Regions from separate parts of the Microbulbifer sp. ABF4_107 genome, predicted to be linked through region 1. Evidence: predicted binding sites of a transcription regulator. Region 1 holds the regulator's gene; each other region holds the start of a gene.
What was found. Region 1 encodes sigma-54, which starts transcription at its own class of promoters, with help from an activator protein. Its sites were predicted from a motif close to TGGCACANNNNTTGCNNT; they were not measured.
Positions count from the first base shown of each region.

Region 2: glnA (glutamate--ammonia ligase) is a predicted target of sigma-54. The motif match lies at 3,108-3,125, and genes of this name have one in related genera.
Region 3: ACYX4K_RS11405 (NarK family nitrate/nitrite MFS transporter) is a predicted target of sigma-54. The motif match lies at 3,651-3,668, and genes of this name have one in related genera.

Region 1 covers NZ_CM149983.1:577,675-583,510, reverse strand. Annotated here, with positions in the region: gene lptC (LPS export ABC transporter periplasmic protein LptC) at 1-290, shown strand, start outside; gene lptA (lipopolysaccharide transport periplasmic protein LptA) at 277-813, shown strand; gene lptB (LPS export ABC transporter ATP-binding protein) at 911-1,636, shown strand; gene ACYX4K_RS02290 (RNA polymerase factor sigma-54) at 1,866-3,326, shown strand; gene hpf (ribosome hibernation-promoting factor, HPF/YfiA family) at 3,525-3,818, shown strand; gene ptsN (PTS IIA-like nitrogen regulatory protein PtsN) at 3,873-4,334, shown strand; gene rapZ (RNase adapter RapZ) at 4,452-5,339, shown strand; gene ACYX4K_RS02270 (HPr family phosphocarrier protein) at 5,393-5,662, shown strand; partial or broken gene mgtE (magnesium transporter) at 5,798-5,836, shown strand, end outside.
Region 2 covers NZ_CM149983.1:3,888,917-3,894,752, forward strand. Annotated here, with positions in the region: gene ACYX4K_RS15985 (VOC family protein) at 21-398, opposite strand; gene ACYX4K_RS15990 (hypothetical protein) at 532-1,140, opposite strand; gene thiI (tRNA uracil 4-sulfurtransferase ThiI) at 1,332-2,798, opposite strand; gene glnA (glutamate--ammonia ligase) at 3,189-4,592, shown strand; gene ACYX4K_RS16005 (DUF4124 domain-containing protein) at 4,821-5,504, shown strand; gene glnL (nitrogen regulation protein NR(II)) at 5,815-5,836, shown strand, end outside.
Region 3 covers NZ_CM149983.1:2,778,611-2,784,446, forward strand. Annotated here, with positions in the region: gene modA (molybdate ABC transporter substrate-binding protein) at 1-309, opposite strand, end outside; gene mobA (molybdenum cofactor guanylyltransferase) at 436-1,107, opposite strand; gene ACYX4K_RS11390 (hypothetical protein) at 1,577-1,753, shown strand; gene ACYX4K_RS11395 (ANTAR domain-containing response regulator) at 1,762-2,364, shown strand; gene ACYX4K_RS11400 (CmpA/NrtA family ABC transporter substrate-binding protein) at 2,419-3,507, shown strand; gene ACYX4K_RS11405 (NarK family nitrate/nitrite MFS transporter) at 3,910-5,388, shown strand; gene ACYX4K_RS11410 (NarK family nitrate/nitrite MFS transporter) at 5,535-5,836, shown strand, end outside.

The DNA.
Region 1 (5,836 bases):
GCGATGACACCAAGTGGCGCACGGAGTCCCGTACCGGCGTGGCTTATGACAACGGGCAAAAGGTGGTTCTGGAGGGCGATGTCTCGGTTATGGAGCTGCCCCAACCCGGCATTACGCTGCGCACGCCGAAAATTGTCATCAAACCCCGCGAGGAATTCGCCGAAACGGACAAAGTTGTTACCATCACCGATGGCCTCAACCTCACCACCGGCAAGGGCCTGCGCGCCGATCTAAAAAAAGACAAGGTAGAAATACTGTCCGATGTGGAAAGCCGCTATGAACTTCGCTGACTTACGCCGCCGCCTGACCACTTTGGCACTGGCACTCGCCTGCGCACTGCCCGGCATCCAGGCCGTCGCCTTGCCCGACGACCGCCAGCAGCCGGTCAAGGTTTCTGCAGACAACCTGGAAGCGAACCGCAGCAAGAACCTGTCGGTCTACAGCGGCAATGTTGTAATCAGCCAGGGCTCCCTGCAGATTCGTGCCGACCGGGTTGAAGTGCACGGCAACAGCAAGGGAGAGATCAACAAGGTCATCGCCACCGGCACGCCAGCGCACTTCCAGCAACAGGTCGAAGAAAGCACCACGCCGGTCAAGGCCCGCGCTGCGCGCATCGAATTCCTGGTGGCCAATGACGCCCTGCAACTTACCGGAGAGGCGTTTGTCGACCGCGACGGCAACACCCTGACCGCCGAACGCATCGATTACGACCTGAACAGTGAGCAGATGAAGGCCCGCGGCCAGTCAGAGAAAAAGCGCGTGGAAATGATCTGGAAGCCCGAAGGGCAGTCCGGGGACACCGACGGACAGTAATGAGACTTTAGCGAGTAACGGCATTGAGCCATTACCGCCAACGCAACACGCAGATTTATTGAGTGCGGCCAGGTGCCGCCCCAGCCGGAATTGAATAATGCCAACGCTCAAGGCGCTCCATCTCGCCAAGCAGTACAAAAAGCGCAAAGTCGTTCAGGATGTCTCCGTGAGCGTATCCAGCGGCCAGGTCGTCGGCCTGCTGGGACCCAACGGCGCGGGTAAAACCACCTGCTTCTATATGATCGCCGGTCTGGTGCAGGCGGATGCTGGCCAGGTATTGATCGACGATGAAGATATCACCGGCCTGTCCATGCATGGCCGCGCGCGCAAAGGCATTGGTTACCTGCCTCAGGAAGCCTCCGTTTTCCGCCGCCTCTCGGTGCAGGACAATATCCTCGCGATCCTGCAGACTCGCAAAGACCTGAACAATGCCCAGCGCAAGGAGCAGCTGGAAGCCCTCCTGGAAGAGTTCCACATCACCCATATCCGCGAAAGCCTGGGTATGGCCCTATCAGGTGGTGAGCGGCGGCGAGTGGAGATTGCCCGCGCCCTGGCAACCAACCCCGCATTCGTATTGCTGGACGAGCCATTCGCCGGTGTCGATCCCATTTCCGTCAACGATATCAAGCAGATCATCCGCCACTTGAAAGACCGCGGAATCGGCGTTCTGATCACCGACCACAACGTTCGCGAGACCCTGGACATCTGTGAGACCGCGTTTATCGTCAGCGAAGGCCACATTATCGCCTCTGGCGACCCCCGCGACGTGGCCGAAAACAAACAGGTGAAAGACGTCTACTTAGGACACGAGTTCACCATCTAGTTCACAGAGGGAAAGACCTCCCTATTTCACGCCAACTCGAAGACATTGGTCACAGGATTTAAGCTGTGACCAAATGCCATCATTTTTTCGGCACACTTATTGCTTAACCGCCCTCTTGTCTTCCGCCCCGCCCCGGGGTAGTCTGCATGAAATGAGCTTTACCCCGCCGCCGGAAACATAAAATTCTCCGCAGCGGATTCACGCCAGATTTTTCTGCCGGCACACCCCTATGAAGCAGTCACTCCAGTTAAAACTCGGCACTCAGCTGACAATGACGCCACAGCTGCAACAGGCCATCCGCCTGCTGCAGCTGTCGACGCTGGACCTGCAACAGGAAATTCAATCCGCCCTGGACAGCAACCCGCTGCTGGAGTCGGACTTCGACGAGCACGCCGGAGAATCACTCCAGGACCAGAACACTCCCGCAGAGCGCAAGGAAGAAGCCTCTGAGCGAGCCGCGGAAACCCAGGCCGAGTCCTCCGCAGACGGCGACTGGACCAACGATATTCCAGATGACCTGCCGGTAGATACGCGCTGGGACGACATCTATTCAAGCGGCAGCCACAGTGGCGGCGAGGGCGAAGATTTCGCGCTCGAGCAGCGCAGCGCGGCCTCGGAAAGCCTGCAGGATCACCTGCAGTGGCAACTCAACCTCACCCCACTCTCTATCGAAGACAAGCTGATCGGCGAAACGCTGATCGACGCCATCGCTCCCAACGGCTTCCTGGGTACCCCCATTGAAGAGCTGGCGGAGTCCATGGAGCTGGACGTCGATGAGGTCATGGCCGTATTGAAGACCATCCAGCAGCTGGAGCCGGCGGGCTGTGGCGCGCGCGATCTGCGCGAAAGCCTGCTGCTGCAACTGCGCCAGCTGCCGGACCAAACCCCCTGGCTTTCTCAGGCCGTAGCCGTGGTGAGCCAGCACCTGGACCTGCTGGGAAAACGGGACTTTCGCCAATTGAGCCGCCGCACCCGCCTCAGCGAAGCGCAACTGGGCGATGTCATGCGGCTGATCCAGACGCTCACGCCCTACCCCGGTGAGGCCTTCGGTGGCGAGGAGCCCCAGTATGTGGTGCCCGACGTCATCGTCAGCCGCAAGCAAGACCGCTGGGTCGTGGAACTAAACCCGGAAACCACGCCCAAGCTGCGCATCAATAACGCCTACGCGGCAATGATCAAGCGTGCAGACAACTCCAGTGAAAACAACTATCTGCGCGACAACCTGCAGGAAGCGCGCTGGTTCCTGAAAAGCCTGCAAAGCCGCCACGAAACGCTCCTCAAGGTCGCCAGCAGCATTGTGGAAAAGCAGCAGGGATTTTTCGAGCAGGGGCCGGAAGCCATGAAACCCATGGTGCTGGCGAATATTGCCGAAACCATCGGCATGCACGAGTCCACTATTTCCCGGGTCACCACCCAGAAGTACATGCTCACGCCTCGCGGCGTATTCGAACTCAAGTACTTTTTCTCCAGCCATGTCAGCACCGACTCCGGAGAAGATGCTTCCTCCACTGCCATCCGGGCGCTGATCCGCAAGCTGATCGATGGCGAGCAGCCGCGCAAACCGCTGTCTGACAACAAGATCACCCAGGAGCTCGACGCCCAGGGGATCAAGGTGGCGCGACGCACTGTAGCGAAATACCGGGAGTCCATGGGCATCCCCTCCTCAAGCGAAAGAAAGCGACTGGTGTAGGCCGCAGGGTCACACTTTTACCCAAACCCGTCGTGCCTTCCCCCCAATTCCACCTACACTTGGCCTCGGCGGCTATTTTCTGGGCAACCAATAGCCTGACAGCGAGTGTATCCTTCCATTCTGACGCACTTCCTAGTAGGGTTGCCGCCCTGTGCGGGGGTGCAGCCAGATTGTGTTGTACTCGATGAGGAGAAATCCATGCAGATCAATATCAGTGGCCACCATGTAGACGTTACTCCGGCCATTCGCGATTACTGCCTGACCAAACTGGACAAGCTCTCCCGCCACAATGACCTGATCACCACAACCCAGGTCACCCTGTCCGTCGACAAACTAGTCCAGAAAGCCGAAGCGCGGATTCACGTGAGCGGCAACAAGGATATTTTTGCCGATTCGGAGTCAGAGGATATGTACGCGGCGATTGATTCGCTGACCGACAAACTCGACCGACAGCTGTTGAAACACAAAGAGAAGTTACGCGGTCACCGCTAGGCTCCATCATTACGAGTCAACGGTTGATTCGCACCGCTAGATCATCTGCACGTTATGACATTGGAAGCATTACTCTCTCCCCGCCTGAGCCTTTGCCACCTGGCGGGGAGTAGCAAGAAAAAGCTGTTGCTCAATATCGCCCAGGCGATCTCCGAACTATACCCCGACCTGGACACCGACACAGTGTTCAACCAGCTGGTAGCCCGGGAGCGCCTGGGTTCTACCGGCATTGGTGAAGGTGTCGCCATTCCACACTGCCGTCTGCCTGGCTGTGAGAAGCCCATCGGTGTCCTTTGCACCACCTCTCCAGCTGTAGATTTTGACGCCATCGACCGTCAGCCGGTGGATCTGCTTTTCGCCCTGCTGGTACCGGAGGATTCCGACCAGGAGCACCTGGATACCCTGGCGGAAATTGCCGCCCTGTTCAGTGACAGCCGTGTACGTGAAAAGCTGCGCCAGGCCACTACCAGCGATGACCTCTACGCACTGGCCATTAACAGCGCAGCGGCGGCCTGATTTTTATTGAGCTAGCGCTCAATGGCGCAGCTTTCGACCCCGCGGATCGGGGTGACTGCTTTATACTGGCCCGACGAATAATTAGGGCCTGCTCAATTGGCAAGGAGCGCGAGTGCAATGCGATTGGTCATCATCAGCGGCCGTTCCGGCTCAGGAAAAAGTTCTGCCCTGCAGCTACTGGAAGACGTAGGCTTCAACTGCATCGATAACCTGCCCGCGAGCCTGCTGCCAGAATTGGTACGCCGGGTAAGCGAGCAATCACCACAGACTGCTCCGGGCCACCATGAAAACACCCAACTTGCCCTGGGCATCGACGCCCGCAACCTGTGGCAGGATGTGCGCCAGGCACCCCAGGTCATTCATGACCTGCGCGAGAGCGGTGTTGAATGCGACGTTGTCTATCTGGATGCACGCTCTCCGGTGCTGGTTCAACGCTTCAGCGAGACCCGACGCAAGCACCCCCTGAGCGACAGCCGAACCCACCTGTTGGAAGCCCTCAACCGGGAGAAAGAAATCCTGGCGCCACTGGCCTCCATGGCCGACCTGGTGATCGATACCAGCAGCCTTAGCCTGCACCAACTGCGCGACCAGATTAAAACCCGGGTGGTCGGCAAAGACTCACCGGGTATGGCGGTGCTATTCCAGTCTTTCGGCTTTAAGCACGGCGTGCCGGTAGACGCAGACCTGGTGTTTGACCTGCGCTGCCTGCCCAATCCGTACTGGGTAGCGGAGCTGCGAGAAAAAACCGGGATGGACCCGGAAGTAGCGGACTTCCTCCGCTCACACCAGGAAACCCAGGACATGCAGCGGGATATCACCGCATTCCTGGAGCGCTGGCTGCCCTCATACCAGCAGAGCAACCGCAGCTATACCTCGGTGTCCATCGGCTGCACCGGTGGCCGCCACCGCTCGGTATACATGGTGGAACAACTGGCCAAGCACTTTGCCAGTACATTTGAAAACATTCAGATCCGCCATCGGGAACAACAGAAAAACCACGGTTGAGCCTCTCGCCAGACTGCTCGACGGTAAAAAACCGCACGGAAAGATCATCGCCAATGCAGAAAAGTCGTATCACCATCATCAATAAACTCGGACTTCACGCGCGCGCGGCCAGCAAATTTGCCCAGACCAGTGCGCGCTTTTCCTCCGATGTGAAAGTGCACTGCCAGGGAAAAGCCGTGGACGGTAAGAGCGTGATGGCTTTGATGTTACTGGCCGCCGGCAAGGGTGTAGAGCTCGAACTCGAAGTGGCCGGGCGCGATGAGGACGCTGCCCACGAAGCTATTTGCGCACTGATCAATGATCGCTTCGGTGAGGGTGAATAGAGCCCAGCACAGTGGACTGAACAGATAGCCGGAAAGACAAACAAGCTGCCAACTCCCGGTTTAGCACTATAATGCCGGCACCCGCCCCTCCACCGAACACCAGGACCGTCTGTGCCCAAACCCGTCAACGCCGACATCAATTTCCGCGCCCAAAACCAGCTCGGTGAGCTGTAC
Region 2 (5,836 bases), 900 kb from region 1:
TTATCCGTGGAATTCAGACTTTACAGGCGGCGCATCGCACAGATTTTGTTGCCCGCCGGGTCACGCAGGTAGGCCAGATACAGCTTCAAGCCGCCGCCCTCACGTACCCCGGGCGGGTCCTCGCAGGGAGCGCCGCCGTTGGCGAGACCGGTTGCGTGCCAGCGGTCGGCCTGTTCCGGGCTCTCCACCGCAAAGCCGATGGTACTGCCATTGCCACAGCTCGCCGGTTGGCCGTCGATGGGTTTGGTAATCGCAAATACCCCGGTGTCGGTGAAGTAAAAGCAGCGGCCTTTTTGATCGATAACACCGGGCTTGTAGCCGAGCTCGCCGAGGATGGCATCGTAAAAGGCTTTGGATTCCTGGATATCGTTGGCGCCGAGCATGATGTGGCTGAACATCTTTAGTCCTTTTTGCATTATATGTAAGGGCGGTATACATGCCCTGCACTGTGAGGCGTAAAGGAAAATAAACCATGGGGGCTGTACAGGCCTCCTGTTTACGAGGTCACTAGGCCGGGTATTGTTGAAAACTCTATACGGTGAATCTTTTATCGAAAAAGGGTTTGGTCACTTTTTTACCTTTTGCGTTGTACCACTCTAACCGCTCTACTCCTGCTGCCGCTAGCGCAGATTTGTGAAAAAGTTTTTTATCAGTGTTTAGGTCAACCAAAGAGTATGCAGAGCCCCGACCGGTTTGCGCGTCGAATCCATCATATATCACAGAGTCAATATACCCTCCCACCACAATGTCTACATAACCCAAATGACCGAGTTCTATCGCCAACTGTTGAGCGACATGGTTCAGTTCACATCCCAGCAAGCGAATTTTCACGTGAGATACAGGCAGGGCCCAGAAACTATGCAGCCAGTTTGCGAGCTGAGCGGGGCTGCAATAAATCCGTTGCTCACCACGCAGGCCATTGCTAATTCCACTGACAGGTTGGTTAAAGCCAGCTTGCGCACCGTGCCCACTGATCAGGACTGTTGCCTCCCTCTCCACGTTGTTAAGACAGTGCCACGCTGTGGTATCTACAGTTGTGCAATTGGTTTTCAACCTGTATTTGGTGAGACTCGTTGCAAGAACGTTATCAATATTTTGCAAAAATGGATTTATATAGTACTGCGGTCGTGCTTGTGGCATGTCAATTCCCTCTGGTTTTTATCTAAGCTAATAGTGCACGACTCTATGCAGCATTAGAAAGAAACAGCTGACAAAATAAATTGAGGCAGGGTGAATTGTTTGTCTGCAGCAGTTTGTGATTGTACGTGCCTGGTTGTTGTAGGGAGCGGTCTTTCAAGTGGCGCATTTTTTGCGTTTGGAATATGCACGACCTACTTCTTGAGCTTCTGCGGCCGAAAAACCCCCACATTCCGATAACCCTCATCCAGCAGATGCGAAGCATGTAACTGGCTCATTACCCCGCGCGCGCAGTACAACAGGTACTGCTTTTCCTTATCCAGTTTCTGGAAGGCGGTGCTGAGACGATAGAAGGGGATGGTTTCCACTTCTGCATTTTCCAGCTCCAACGGGTTCACTTCTTCTTCGGTGGGATGGCGGATGTCGATGATGATGGCATCGCCGGGCTCGCTGAAAATATCCACCGGCGGTGCATCCTCGCCGAGGTCGTCCATCACCTGATCGATATTCTGCATCACCCGGTTGCCGATGGCGCGGTCGAGGACGGTGAAGTCGAAGCGGGTTTCCTCGTGTTCGATCTTTTCCATTTTTGCGCGGGTGGTGGGTTTTACCGAAATCACCCCGCAGTACTCCGGCATATTCGCGGCAAACTCCTCGGTACCGATTTCCCGCGCGGTGCGAATGATGTCGGTTTTGTCGGAGGTGATCAGCGGACGCAGTACCAGGGTGTCGGTGACGCTGTCGATTACCGACAGGTTTTTCAGGGTCTGGCTGGAGACCTGGGCGATGGCTTCGCCGGTTACCACTGCGTCCACTTCCAGTTCTTTGGCCACGGCGGTGGCGGCGCGCAACATCATGCGCTTGAGGGTGACCCCCATATAGGAATCGTCCACCTGTTCCAGAATCTCCGCCACCACTTCATCAAACGGCACGGTAACAAAGCGCACCCGGTGTGAGGCGCCGTACTTATTCCACAGGTAGAAGGCCACTTCTTTTACCCCCAGTTCGTGCTGGCGGCCGCCGAGGTTGAAAAACAGAAAGTGGGTGCGGATGCCGCGTTTCATGGTCAGGTAACTGGCGACGGTGGAATCGAAGCCGCCGGACACCAGTGACAGCACCGGGTCCTGGGTGCCAAGCGGGAAGCCGCCGAGGCCCTGGTGCAGTTCCTCGATCACGTTCAGCTTGTCGTGGCGGACTTCCAGTTTGACGGTGATGTCCGGGTTTTTCAGTTTTACCCCGGCGGCTTGGGTATTCATATTCAGGCCGCCGCCCACATACTGTTCCACGTCGAGGGACTGGAATTCGTGTTTGCCGGTGCGTTTCACCCGCACGCAGAACGTCTTGCCAGCCAGTTGCGGACCCCAGATCGCCAGGGTCTTCTGATAGATGTCATCCAGGTCGCCCAGCGGGAACTGCTGCACCCGTGCAAAGTTGGCGATTCCCGGGGTGTGCGCCAGTACCTCTTCGATACGGTCGGAAAGGTGGGATACTGCGTCCGGCGCAATGACGTCGATCTTTTCCCAGTCCTTCTGCACCTTGATACGGTCATCCAGCTGGCGCATCAGCTTGCGCAGGTTATCGGCGAGCTGTCGCGACATGCGCTTGCGCACGGGGTTGCTCTTGATGGTGATCTCTGGGAAAAATTTGACGACGAAGTGCATAGAGGTGTGCCGGAACCGCGGTTGAATTTGAGGCCGGGAGCGGATTTGGTGGCTTCCCGGAAAAGGTGGCGAATTATAAACTCGCAATAAGGAATTTGCTCGCGGCACCAAGTTGGTGCTTCTCGTGACTTTCTGGCCCCAAAATAGTGCAAATAGAGGTTTGAGGGCACCATTATTGGGACTATCGTGACCTGAGAGGGAGTGCTGGCGCTTGAAATAACGTGCTGGTTGGTTGATTTGCACCCGATTGCTCCCGCGGGTGGCCATTTCCAACGACCCGAATCACATTGTTACCGGTTTGCCCCAATTTGGCACACTCTTTGCTTTTACTGTTGCCACAAGATAAAGCGAATCGGCGCGAACATAACTTTTCATTCTTGGAGGACTGTAATGTCAAAGACGCTCGACCTGATCAAAGAGAGCGAAGCCAAATGGGTAGACCTGCGCTTCACCGATACCAAAGGTAAGGAACAACACGTTTCCATTCCGTCTAAGGAAGTTGACGGTGAGTTCTTCGAAGAAGGCAAGATGTTCGATGGTTCTTCCATCGCTGGCTGGAAGGGCATCAACGAATCCGACATGATCCTGATGCCGGATGACGAAACTTCGTTCATTGACCCGTTCACCGACGAAGCGACCGTGATCATTCGCTGTAACATCGTTGACCCGATCACCGGTCAGGGCTACGAGCGCGACCCGCGTTCCATCGCACTGCGCGCCGAGGAATACCTGAAGTCCACCGGTCTGGGCGACACCGTGCTGATGGGCCCGGAGCCCGAGTTCTTCGTATTCGACGACATCACCTGGGGTGCCGAAATGGGCGGCGCCTTCTACAAAATCAACTCTGAAGAAGCGGCCTGGTCTTCCGGCGCCTCTTTCGCAGAAGGCAACATGGGTCACCGCCCGGGCGTTAAGGGCGGCTACTTCCCGGTTCCGCCGGTCGACTCCCTGCACGACATCCGTGCCGCCATGTGTTCCGCCATGGAAGCCATGGGCCTGGAGATCGAAGTACACCACCACGAAGTGGGTACCGCTGGCCAGTGTGAAATCGGCGTTGGCGCCAACACCCTGACCAAAAAGGCTGACGAAGTTCAGATCCTGAAGTACGCGGTACACAACGTAGCGCACGCTTACGGCAAAACCGCCACCTTCATGCCCAAGCCGCTGGTCGGTGACAACGGTTCCGGTATGCACGTACACCAGTCCTTCAGCAAGGACGGCGTAAACCAGTTCGCGGGCGACGCCTACGCTGGCCTGTCTGAAACTGCCCTGTTCTACATCGGCGGTATCATCAAGCACGCACGCGCCCTGAACGCGATCTGTAACGCGTCTACCAACTCCTACAAGCGTCTGGTTCCGGGCTTCGAAGCGCCGGTAATCCTGGCCTACTCCGCGCGTAACCGCTCTGCGTCCATCCGTATCCCGTTCGTGCCGAGCCCGAAAGGCAAGCGTATCGAGACCCGCTTCCCGGATCCGACCGCCAACCCGTACCTGGCCTTCGCTGCACTGCTGATGGCTGGCCTCGACGGCGTGAAGAACAAGATCCACCCTGGCGACGCTGCAGACAAAGACCTGTACGACCTGCCGGCGGAAGAGCTGGCCGAGTACCCGACCGTTGCTGCCAGCCTGGATCAGGCCCTGGAAGCACTGGATCAGGACCGCGCCTTCCTGACCGAAGGTGGTGTATTCACTGACGACGCCATCGACGCCTACATCGAACTGAAGAAAGAAGAAGTACAGCGTCTGCAGATGACCACGCACCCGGTTGAGTTCGAGCTTTACTACTCTTGCTAATGTAAGTCCTGCCAATTAGCAGGTATCATCTCTGCGCCCCCGCCGGTTCTTTTGAAGGGCCGATGAGAAGGTGCAAAGATGACGAGAAAGCCCATACCGACAGGTGTGGGCTTTTTTTATGCGCCGAACTCGGTGGTATATGGCTGGAGTATTTATGCGGTTATATCGTTCGCGAGTACACTAGCCTTTAGAGAACGGAATGTTGCAAAGAAGATTGCGGGAGCGCCCATGATCAGATCCACCGCGCAGTTGTCCATACTCTGGCTTGCACTACTGGCAATGCCGGGTTTGGCCCAGGAGCACAGTGACGACAAATCCGCCGCCCAGGGGAATTCCTCCGGTAGCGCCGTCTACAAGATTGTCGGCCCCGATGGGCGCGTGACATTCAGCGACAACCCTCCCGCTGGAGAAAAGGCCGAAAAAGTGGAAATCGGCCCTATCAATGTCCAGCCGGCCACCCCCGGGGAGGGTCTCCCCACGCGCAAACTGTCGCCGCGCAGTGAAGCAGAGCGTGAGCGCGCCGAACTGGGGCCGGTGAATTTTGCCATTGTCAGCCCAGCCAACGATGCGACTATTCCCCCGGGGCAGCGCTTTATTGTGCTCGAAGTGGCGCTGAACCCGGTACCGCGGGACGGATATCAGTTTTTTGCGGTCATTGATGGCCAGCGCTGGTCCGGCAGCTCCTCCGGTACCAGCCTGGATATATCGGCGCTGGAACGCGGCACTCACACCATCCAGGCAGTATTGCTCGGTGCCAGCGGCGAGCCCCTGGCGCAGTCCCAGACCATCCAGGTACACGTTAAGCGCCCCGGCGGTCAGGTGCCGGACTTCCCCGCCGAGCAGGCCCCACAGATGCCGCGCTTGCCGCAGGCCCCCGGAGTGGCGAAGCCAATCAAGCCCCAGCCGCGCTGAGGCAGGCACAATACCTGCCCCTCCGACACAGCCCTCGCCAGCGTCCGCAGCGGGGGCTTCATTCTTTCTCGGTTTGTTCTCGGTTTGCAGTTGCGCCCCGCACTGACTCACTCGCCCGTACCCACGCCCCACAATGTGCTTCGGCGCTGGCCATTTTTTGCTCTGCGCACAATAATGGTGCGATCGATATTGGCTGCAGCCGCCAGTGGCTCGTAAATCTTCATATGGGCCCGATTTTTTGCGCCATTTTGGTTTGCTTCTTGCACTGCCATTAAGCGAACCGGACATGTGAATTACTTCGGAACCGCGAATGCTCAATGACCGCCAGTTGC
Region 3 (5,836 bases), 2.0 Mb from region 1:
CGGGTTAGCCCACACCGCCAATTGCCCACGGGCAAATGCCTGGCGACTGGCGGGCACCGTCAGGCCGGCCTTCTCCAGCAGCACCGGGCGCGCACTGTCGGCGGACAACAACAGATCGAAGGGAGCCTGGGAGTGGTCTGCGCGAATCTGGCTGTAGAGCAGACCGCTGGCACCGGCGGTGATTTGCAGGCGGCAAGCACAGAGGGATTCGAACTGGGGCCGCAGGGCCTCCAGGGCCGGCTGGAAGCTGGCGTCTACCGCCACCCGGAGCACCGGTTGCGAGCGCTCACCGCAGCTTGTCAGTAGCAAAGAAAAGAGAACTGCGAACACTGTCCACAGAGAGAGGGGCTTCCGGGGCGGAAGGAATGCGCTTGCTTGTCCCGTCATTCGAAATCAGTACCTCTCTTCGATAGCGAACGACTGCTCCGTGCCGAACTAACCCTGGAAGCGCTGGTAGTCCTCCGGGCGGTTCAGATTCAGGTGCCAGTCCCCTTCCGGTTCGGGCAACTGCATACACCCGATAAAGCCGAACAGCGCACGCACCGAGGCAATGGCATTGCCCTCTGCCGCGGCGTCCAGATAATCACGGCAGCGCTGCCCCAGCGGCAACCAGCACGGCAGGTAATAATTGCCATAACACACCGCCTGCTCCACGGTCTGCCCGGCCACACACAATCGATGCAGCAGCCCGGGGGTCAGCAGAGGCATATCCACCGGTACCACCAGCAGTGCATCACAGGGCAAATCCCACTGTTGCAGGTGCCGGTAAATTGCCTGCAGGCCTCCAAGGGGACCGACGGCCTCGGTCTGGTCCGGAATCCCTCCAGGGCGACGCCCGCTAACCAGTGTGGGCATCAAATTGACACCATTAACCGCGCGCATCTGGGCAAACTGGTTCTTGGCCTGCTCCAGCAGAGAGCGTCCATTGGATAATTTTAGCAGCGCCTTGTCCTGGCCCATGCGGCTGGACAGACCACCAGCGAGAACAACCGGGCAAACCTGTACGGGTGCAGCGCTACTGCGGGCGTTTTGAGGCTTATTGACCGTCGCAGCGCCGGCATCGGAGCTGGGCTTGCCAAACGAGTTGAAGTTATCGGGAGGGGTCATTGAATACGGCTTCCTGGCATCAGAATCATCCTTCCTTGTGACATCCTGAAAAGGAAACGATACAACAAAAGCAGCTTCGCATAATCCATAGCGGACTCCACTAGCCCAAAAGGGCTATTTCGCTCCGCGGCTCCCTTTTGAGGCCGCAACAGTCAGCACTGCACCAAATTGCCGCCAATGCCGCCCGCCTCGCACCAACTGGAGGCACCCAGGGCAACGGCCAAGCGCATCACCCGTCCACTACCGGTCCGGGAGGTCAGGTTTTCCCGAAGGTTCACGGGATCTGCTGCAGTTGGTACGAGTTTTGATTGTCCATATACCTCAGGCAAAGAAGCCCGGCTGCACAATCCGTGCCGCCGGGCTTTTTTATGCCTGCCGGACTGCAGGAATTGATGGTGCTCGGGATGGTACTTGGGACTGATGAGTCGACAGCTCAGCCGCTGTCTCTGGCATCAAGATTGCAGCGACTTTGCATAAATTCTATAGCGATCGCCACAGCCGCGAGTACGGCAACGAACTCGACCTGGTAGCGACCTATGCCATAACAAGAAATATCGGCCTGCTCGCCAAGTACGCCACCTACGATGCTGATACCTTCAGCACCGATTCGGACAAGTTCTGGCTGCAGTTCGAACTGAAGTTTTGACGGAAGCGATGACGACGATACCTGCCACTGCCCCTATCAGTATTCTGCTGGTCGATGACCAGCCCGAACGCGCCTCTATGGTCGCCGGGCAGCTCACCGCTGCCGGCTACAACCTGCTGGCTCAACTTTCCAGTGCCGAAGGCCTGCTGTTTCAGGTAGAACAACACCGCCCGGACATCGTGCTGATCGATATCGAATCCCCGGACCGGGATATTCTCGAGAGCCTGTCGGTGATCAACCAGCACAATCCCACCCCGGTGGCGATGTTCTCCGCCCGCGGCGGCGCTGAGTTTATTACCAGTGCGGTAGAGGCCGGGGTCAGCGCCTATATGGCCGAGGGCCTGTCCGCGGAGCGGGTGGCACCGGCCATCGAAATCGCCATGGCCCAGTTTCGCAGCTACCAGCACCTGCGCCAATCCCTGGAGCGCACCCAGCAGCAACTCGACGAGCGCAAAATCATTGAGCGGGCCAAAGGCCTGCTGATGGCGCGCAAAAACATCAGCGAGCAGGCCGCCCACCAGACCCTGCGCACCCTGGCCATGAACAGCAATTCCACCATGCGCAATGTGGCAGAGCAGATCGTCACGCATCTGCAGAGCGCAGTGAATTAATACGGAAGACCCCCTGGTGCGACCAATGACTAAAAAGAATTCGAGAGTATTACTGTGAGCAGCCTGCAAGCCGAAAAGCCAAACCTGAAACTTCTTTACCTGCGCCTCACCGACAGCGCACCGCTGATCATTGCTCGCGAGATGGGCCTGTTTGATCGCTACGGACTGAACGTGGGGTTGCAGCGGGAAACCTCCTGGGCCACCCTGCGCGACAAACTGATTGGTGGCGCCGCCGATGCCGCGGCGATGCTGGCCCCCATGCCACTGACCCTGAAGCAGACGCTGCCACACTGCGAAGAACAGCTTCTCAGTGGCCTGATCCTTAGCTGCAACGGCAACGCCATCACCCTGTCAAAAGCGCTCTACGATCAGCTGCAGACAGATACCGACGATGCCGCCGGCACCGGTGCCGCACTCAAAGCATTTATTGACGCCCGCGGTGACGATGAAGCGCCGCTGACCTTTGCCAGCGTCTACCCCTTTGCCAGCCACACTCTGCAACTGCGTCACTGGCTGAACAGCGCCGGCATCAACCCCGATACCGATGTACGCCTGCTGGTACTGCCACCGGAGCAGATGGTGGATCATTTGCGCCGCGGCGATATCGATGGTTTCTGTGTGGGCGAGCCCTGGAACACCCTCGCGGTACAGGAAGGTATCGGTGTGATCGCCACCCCCAACAATGCCCTGATGCCAGCAATGCCGGAAAAAGTGCTGGCAGTCACCCAGAGCTGGCACGAGGCCAACCCGGCCACCCACCTGGCCCTGCGCGCCGCCCTGCTGGAAGCCTGCGGCTGGTTGAGCGACCGCAGTCACCGCCGCGATGCCATCGGTATTTTGGCCCGGGCCGAATATCTCGACCTGCCGGAGGAAACCTTTGCCGCCTCCCTGAACGACCAACTGCTGAGCCAGCAAGGCCGCGAACCGACACAGAATACCGGCTGGCACCTGTTCGCCCACCCGCAGACGGACCACGGCCGCCCCACCGAGAAGAAGGCCCGCGAGCTGCTCACCCTGTGTAATGAGATTGCGCCGGTGGATATGGACACGGCGGCGCTGTTCCAGTCCGATCTCCACCAGCAAACCCTGGACTATATTCGCCACCAGCAGCTGAGCGCCCCCAGGCACGCCCGCACCAATTAACCCCCAGCCCGACCAGGGCTCGCCCGCCCCCGGTGCACAAGCGTGCACCGGGGCGCTCAAAACAGCCCAAAACAGGGCACCCACTCTCTCCCGCACCAATAGACTTCCCCCCTTTGCACCACCATCCGTACCTCGCCCAAAAATGGCACAGATATTGAATACCTATTAAATGCGCGCGCAAAGCGGCGGGATAAAAACAACAGACCTGAGCAAGACTCGGGCAAATCCCAACGCTGAAGTCAGTAGCGCCATCTCTTTATTGAGAAACCATAGCGAATACGAAATTCAGGACAGCGAAGTCCACCGGCGGCAGCCAGCTGCGCCCGTGGGCTTTTTTTGTGTCTGCGATTTGGCCCCGCCGACACGAACCCAGCTGCTCCGATGAGGGAATTAGAGAAACCGATGTCTGGACACAGTCAATCCGATCGCCTGAACCTGTTGTCGTTTACCGGTAACGTCAAAATCCTGCACATGACCTGGCTGGCCTTTTTCCTGTGCTTCTTTGCCTGGTTCAGCCACGCCCCGCTGCTGATGGCCATCGCAGAAAGCCTGGCACTGACTCCGGACCAGGTAAAAACCCTGCTGATCCTGAACGTGGCGCTGACCATTCCCGCGCGCATGATCATCGGCATGCTCACCGACAAATACGGCCCGCGCCTGACCTTCTCCGCGCTGCTGGCCATCGGCGGCCTTCCCTGTTTCGTATTCGCCCTGGCCGACAGTTTTGTGCAGGCGGCCATCGCCCGCTTTTTTATGGGCTTTATCGGTGCCGGCTTCGTGATCGGTATCCGCATGGTGAGCGAGTGGTTCCCCGCCCGCCACCTCGGCACCGCCGAGGGTGTCTACGGAGGCTGGGGTAACTTCGGTTCCGCCGCCGGCGCCATCTTACTGCCTTCCCTAGCATTAGTATTCGGTGGTGACGACGGCTGGCGCTACGCCATTGGTCTCACCGGTGTGATCGCGCTGCTGTACAGCGTGGTCTACTACAACAGCGTGACCGACACTCCCAAAGGATCGACCTATTTCAAGCCGAAAAAAATCGGCGCGATGGAAGTGACCAGTAGCGGCGACTTTTTTCTGCTGCTGTTTATGAAGCTGCCCATGTACGGCGCCCTGGCGCTGTTGACCTGGAAACTGTCGCCGGCGGAAGTGGGCCTGCTGAATCAGTTCTGGACCTACACCATTTACGCCGCCCTCACCGGTCTCTATCTGCTGGAACTGAAAAAAACCTGGAGCATCAACCGGGAGGTTTTCACCAATCCACCGGCGCCGATTCACCGCTACAAATTCAAGCAGGTGGCGATTCTCAATCTGCTGTACTTCGCCACTTTCGGTTCCGAGCTGGCAGTGATCTCCATGCTGCCGCTGTTTTTCTTCGAGACCTTCACCCTGGACCCGGTAAAAGCCGGTCTGGTGGCCTCCGCCTATTCCTTTATGAACCTGGTTTCCCGCCCCACCGGCGGTCTGCTGAGCGATAAATATGGTCGCAAACCGGTGCTGATGATTCTGGTGGCGGGCCTCGCCTGCGGTTACCTGCTGATGAGCCAGATCGGTGAAACCTGGCCGCTGTACCTGGCGGTGGGTGCGGCCATGCTGTGTTCCTTCTTTGTACAGGCCGGTGCCGGTGCGGTATTCGCGGTAGTGCCGCTGATAAAGCGCCGCCTCACCGGCCAGATTGCCGGTATGACCGGCGCCTACGGCAATGTGGGCGCGGTATTTTTTCTGACGGTGCTGACCCTGGTGGATTACCAGACGTTTTTCCTGGTGATCGCCGGCACCGCTGTTTTCAGTTTTATTGTTCTGTTGCTGATGGAAGAGCCGGAAGGCCATATGGTAGAGGTGATGCCGGACGGCAGTGTCTCCCTGATTGATGTAGCCTGAGCTCTTCCACTTCCGTCATTCCCGCGAAGGCGGGAATCCAGCTCTGCGGTATCTGGATCCCCGCGTTCGCGGGGATGACGAGCTCGCGTTTCGGGCGGCGACCGCAACAGAACAGAGAAAAGATTCATAACTAACGGGATACGACCATGTCCAGTGATTCTTTAAATCTGTTTTCCTTCAAAGGAAAGATCCGGGTGCTGCACCTGACCTGGATCGCTTTCTTTATTACCTTCCTTGCCTGGTTCAACCACGCACCGCTGCTGATGGCCATTGCCGACAGCCTGTCGCTCACCTCCGAGCAAGTGAAGACACTGCTGATCCTGAACGTGGCGCTGACCATTCCGGCGCGGGTGATTATCGGCATGCTGACCGATAAATACGGCCCGCGCCTGACCTATTCCCTGCTGCTGGCCATTGGCAGTATCCCCTGTTTTATCTTTGCGCTGGC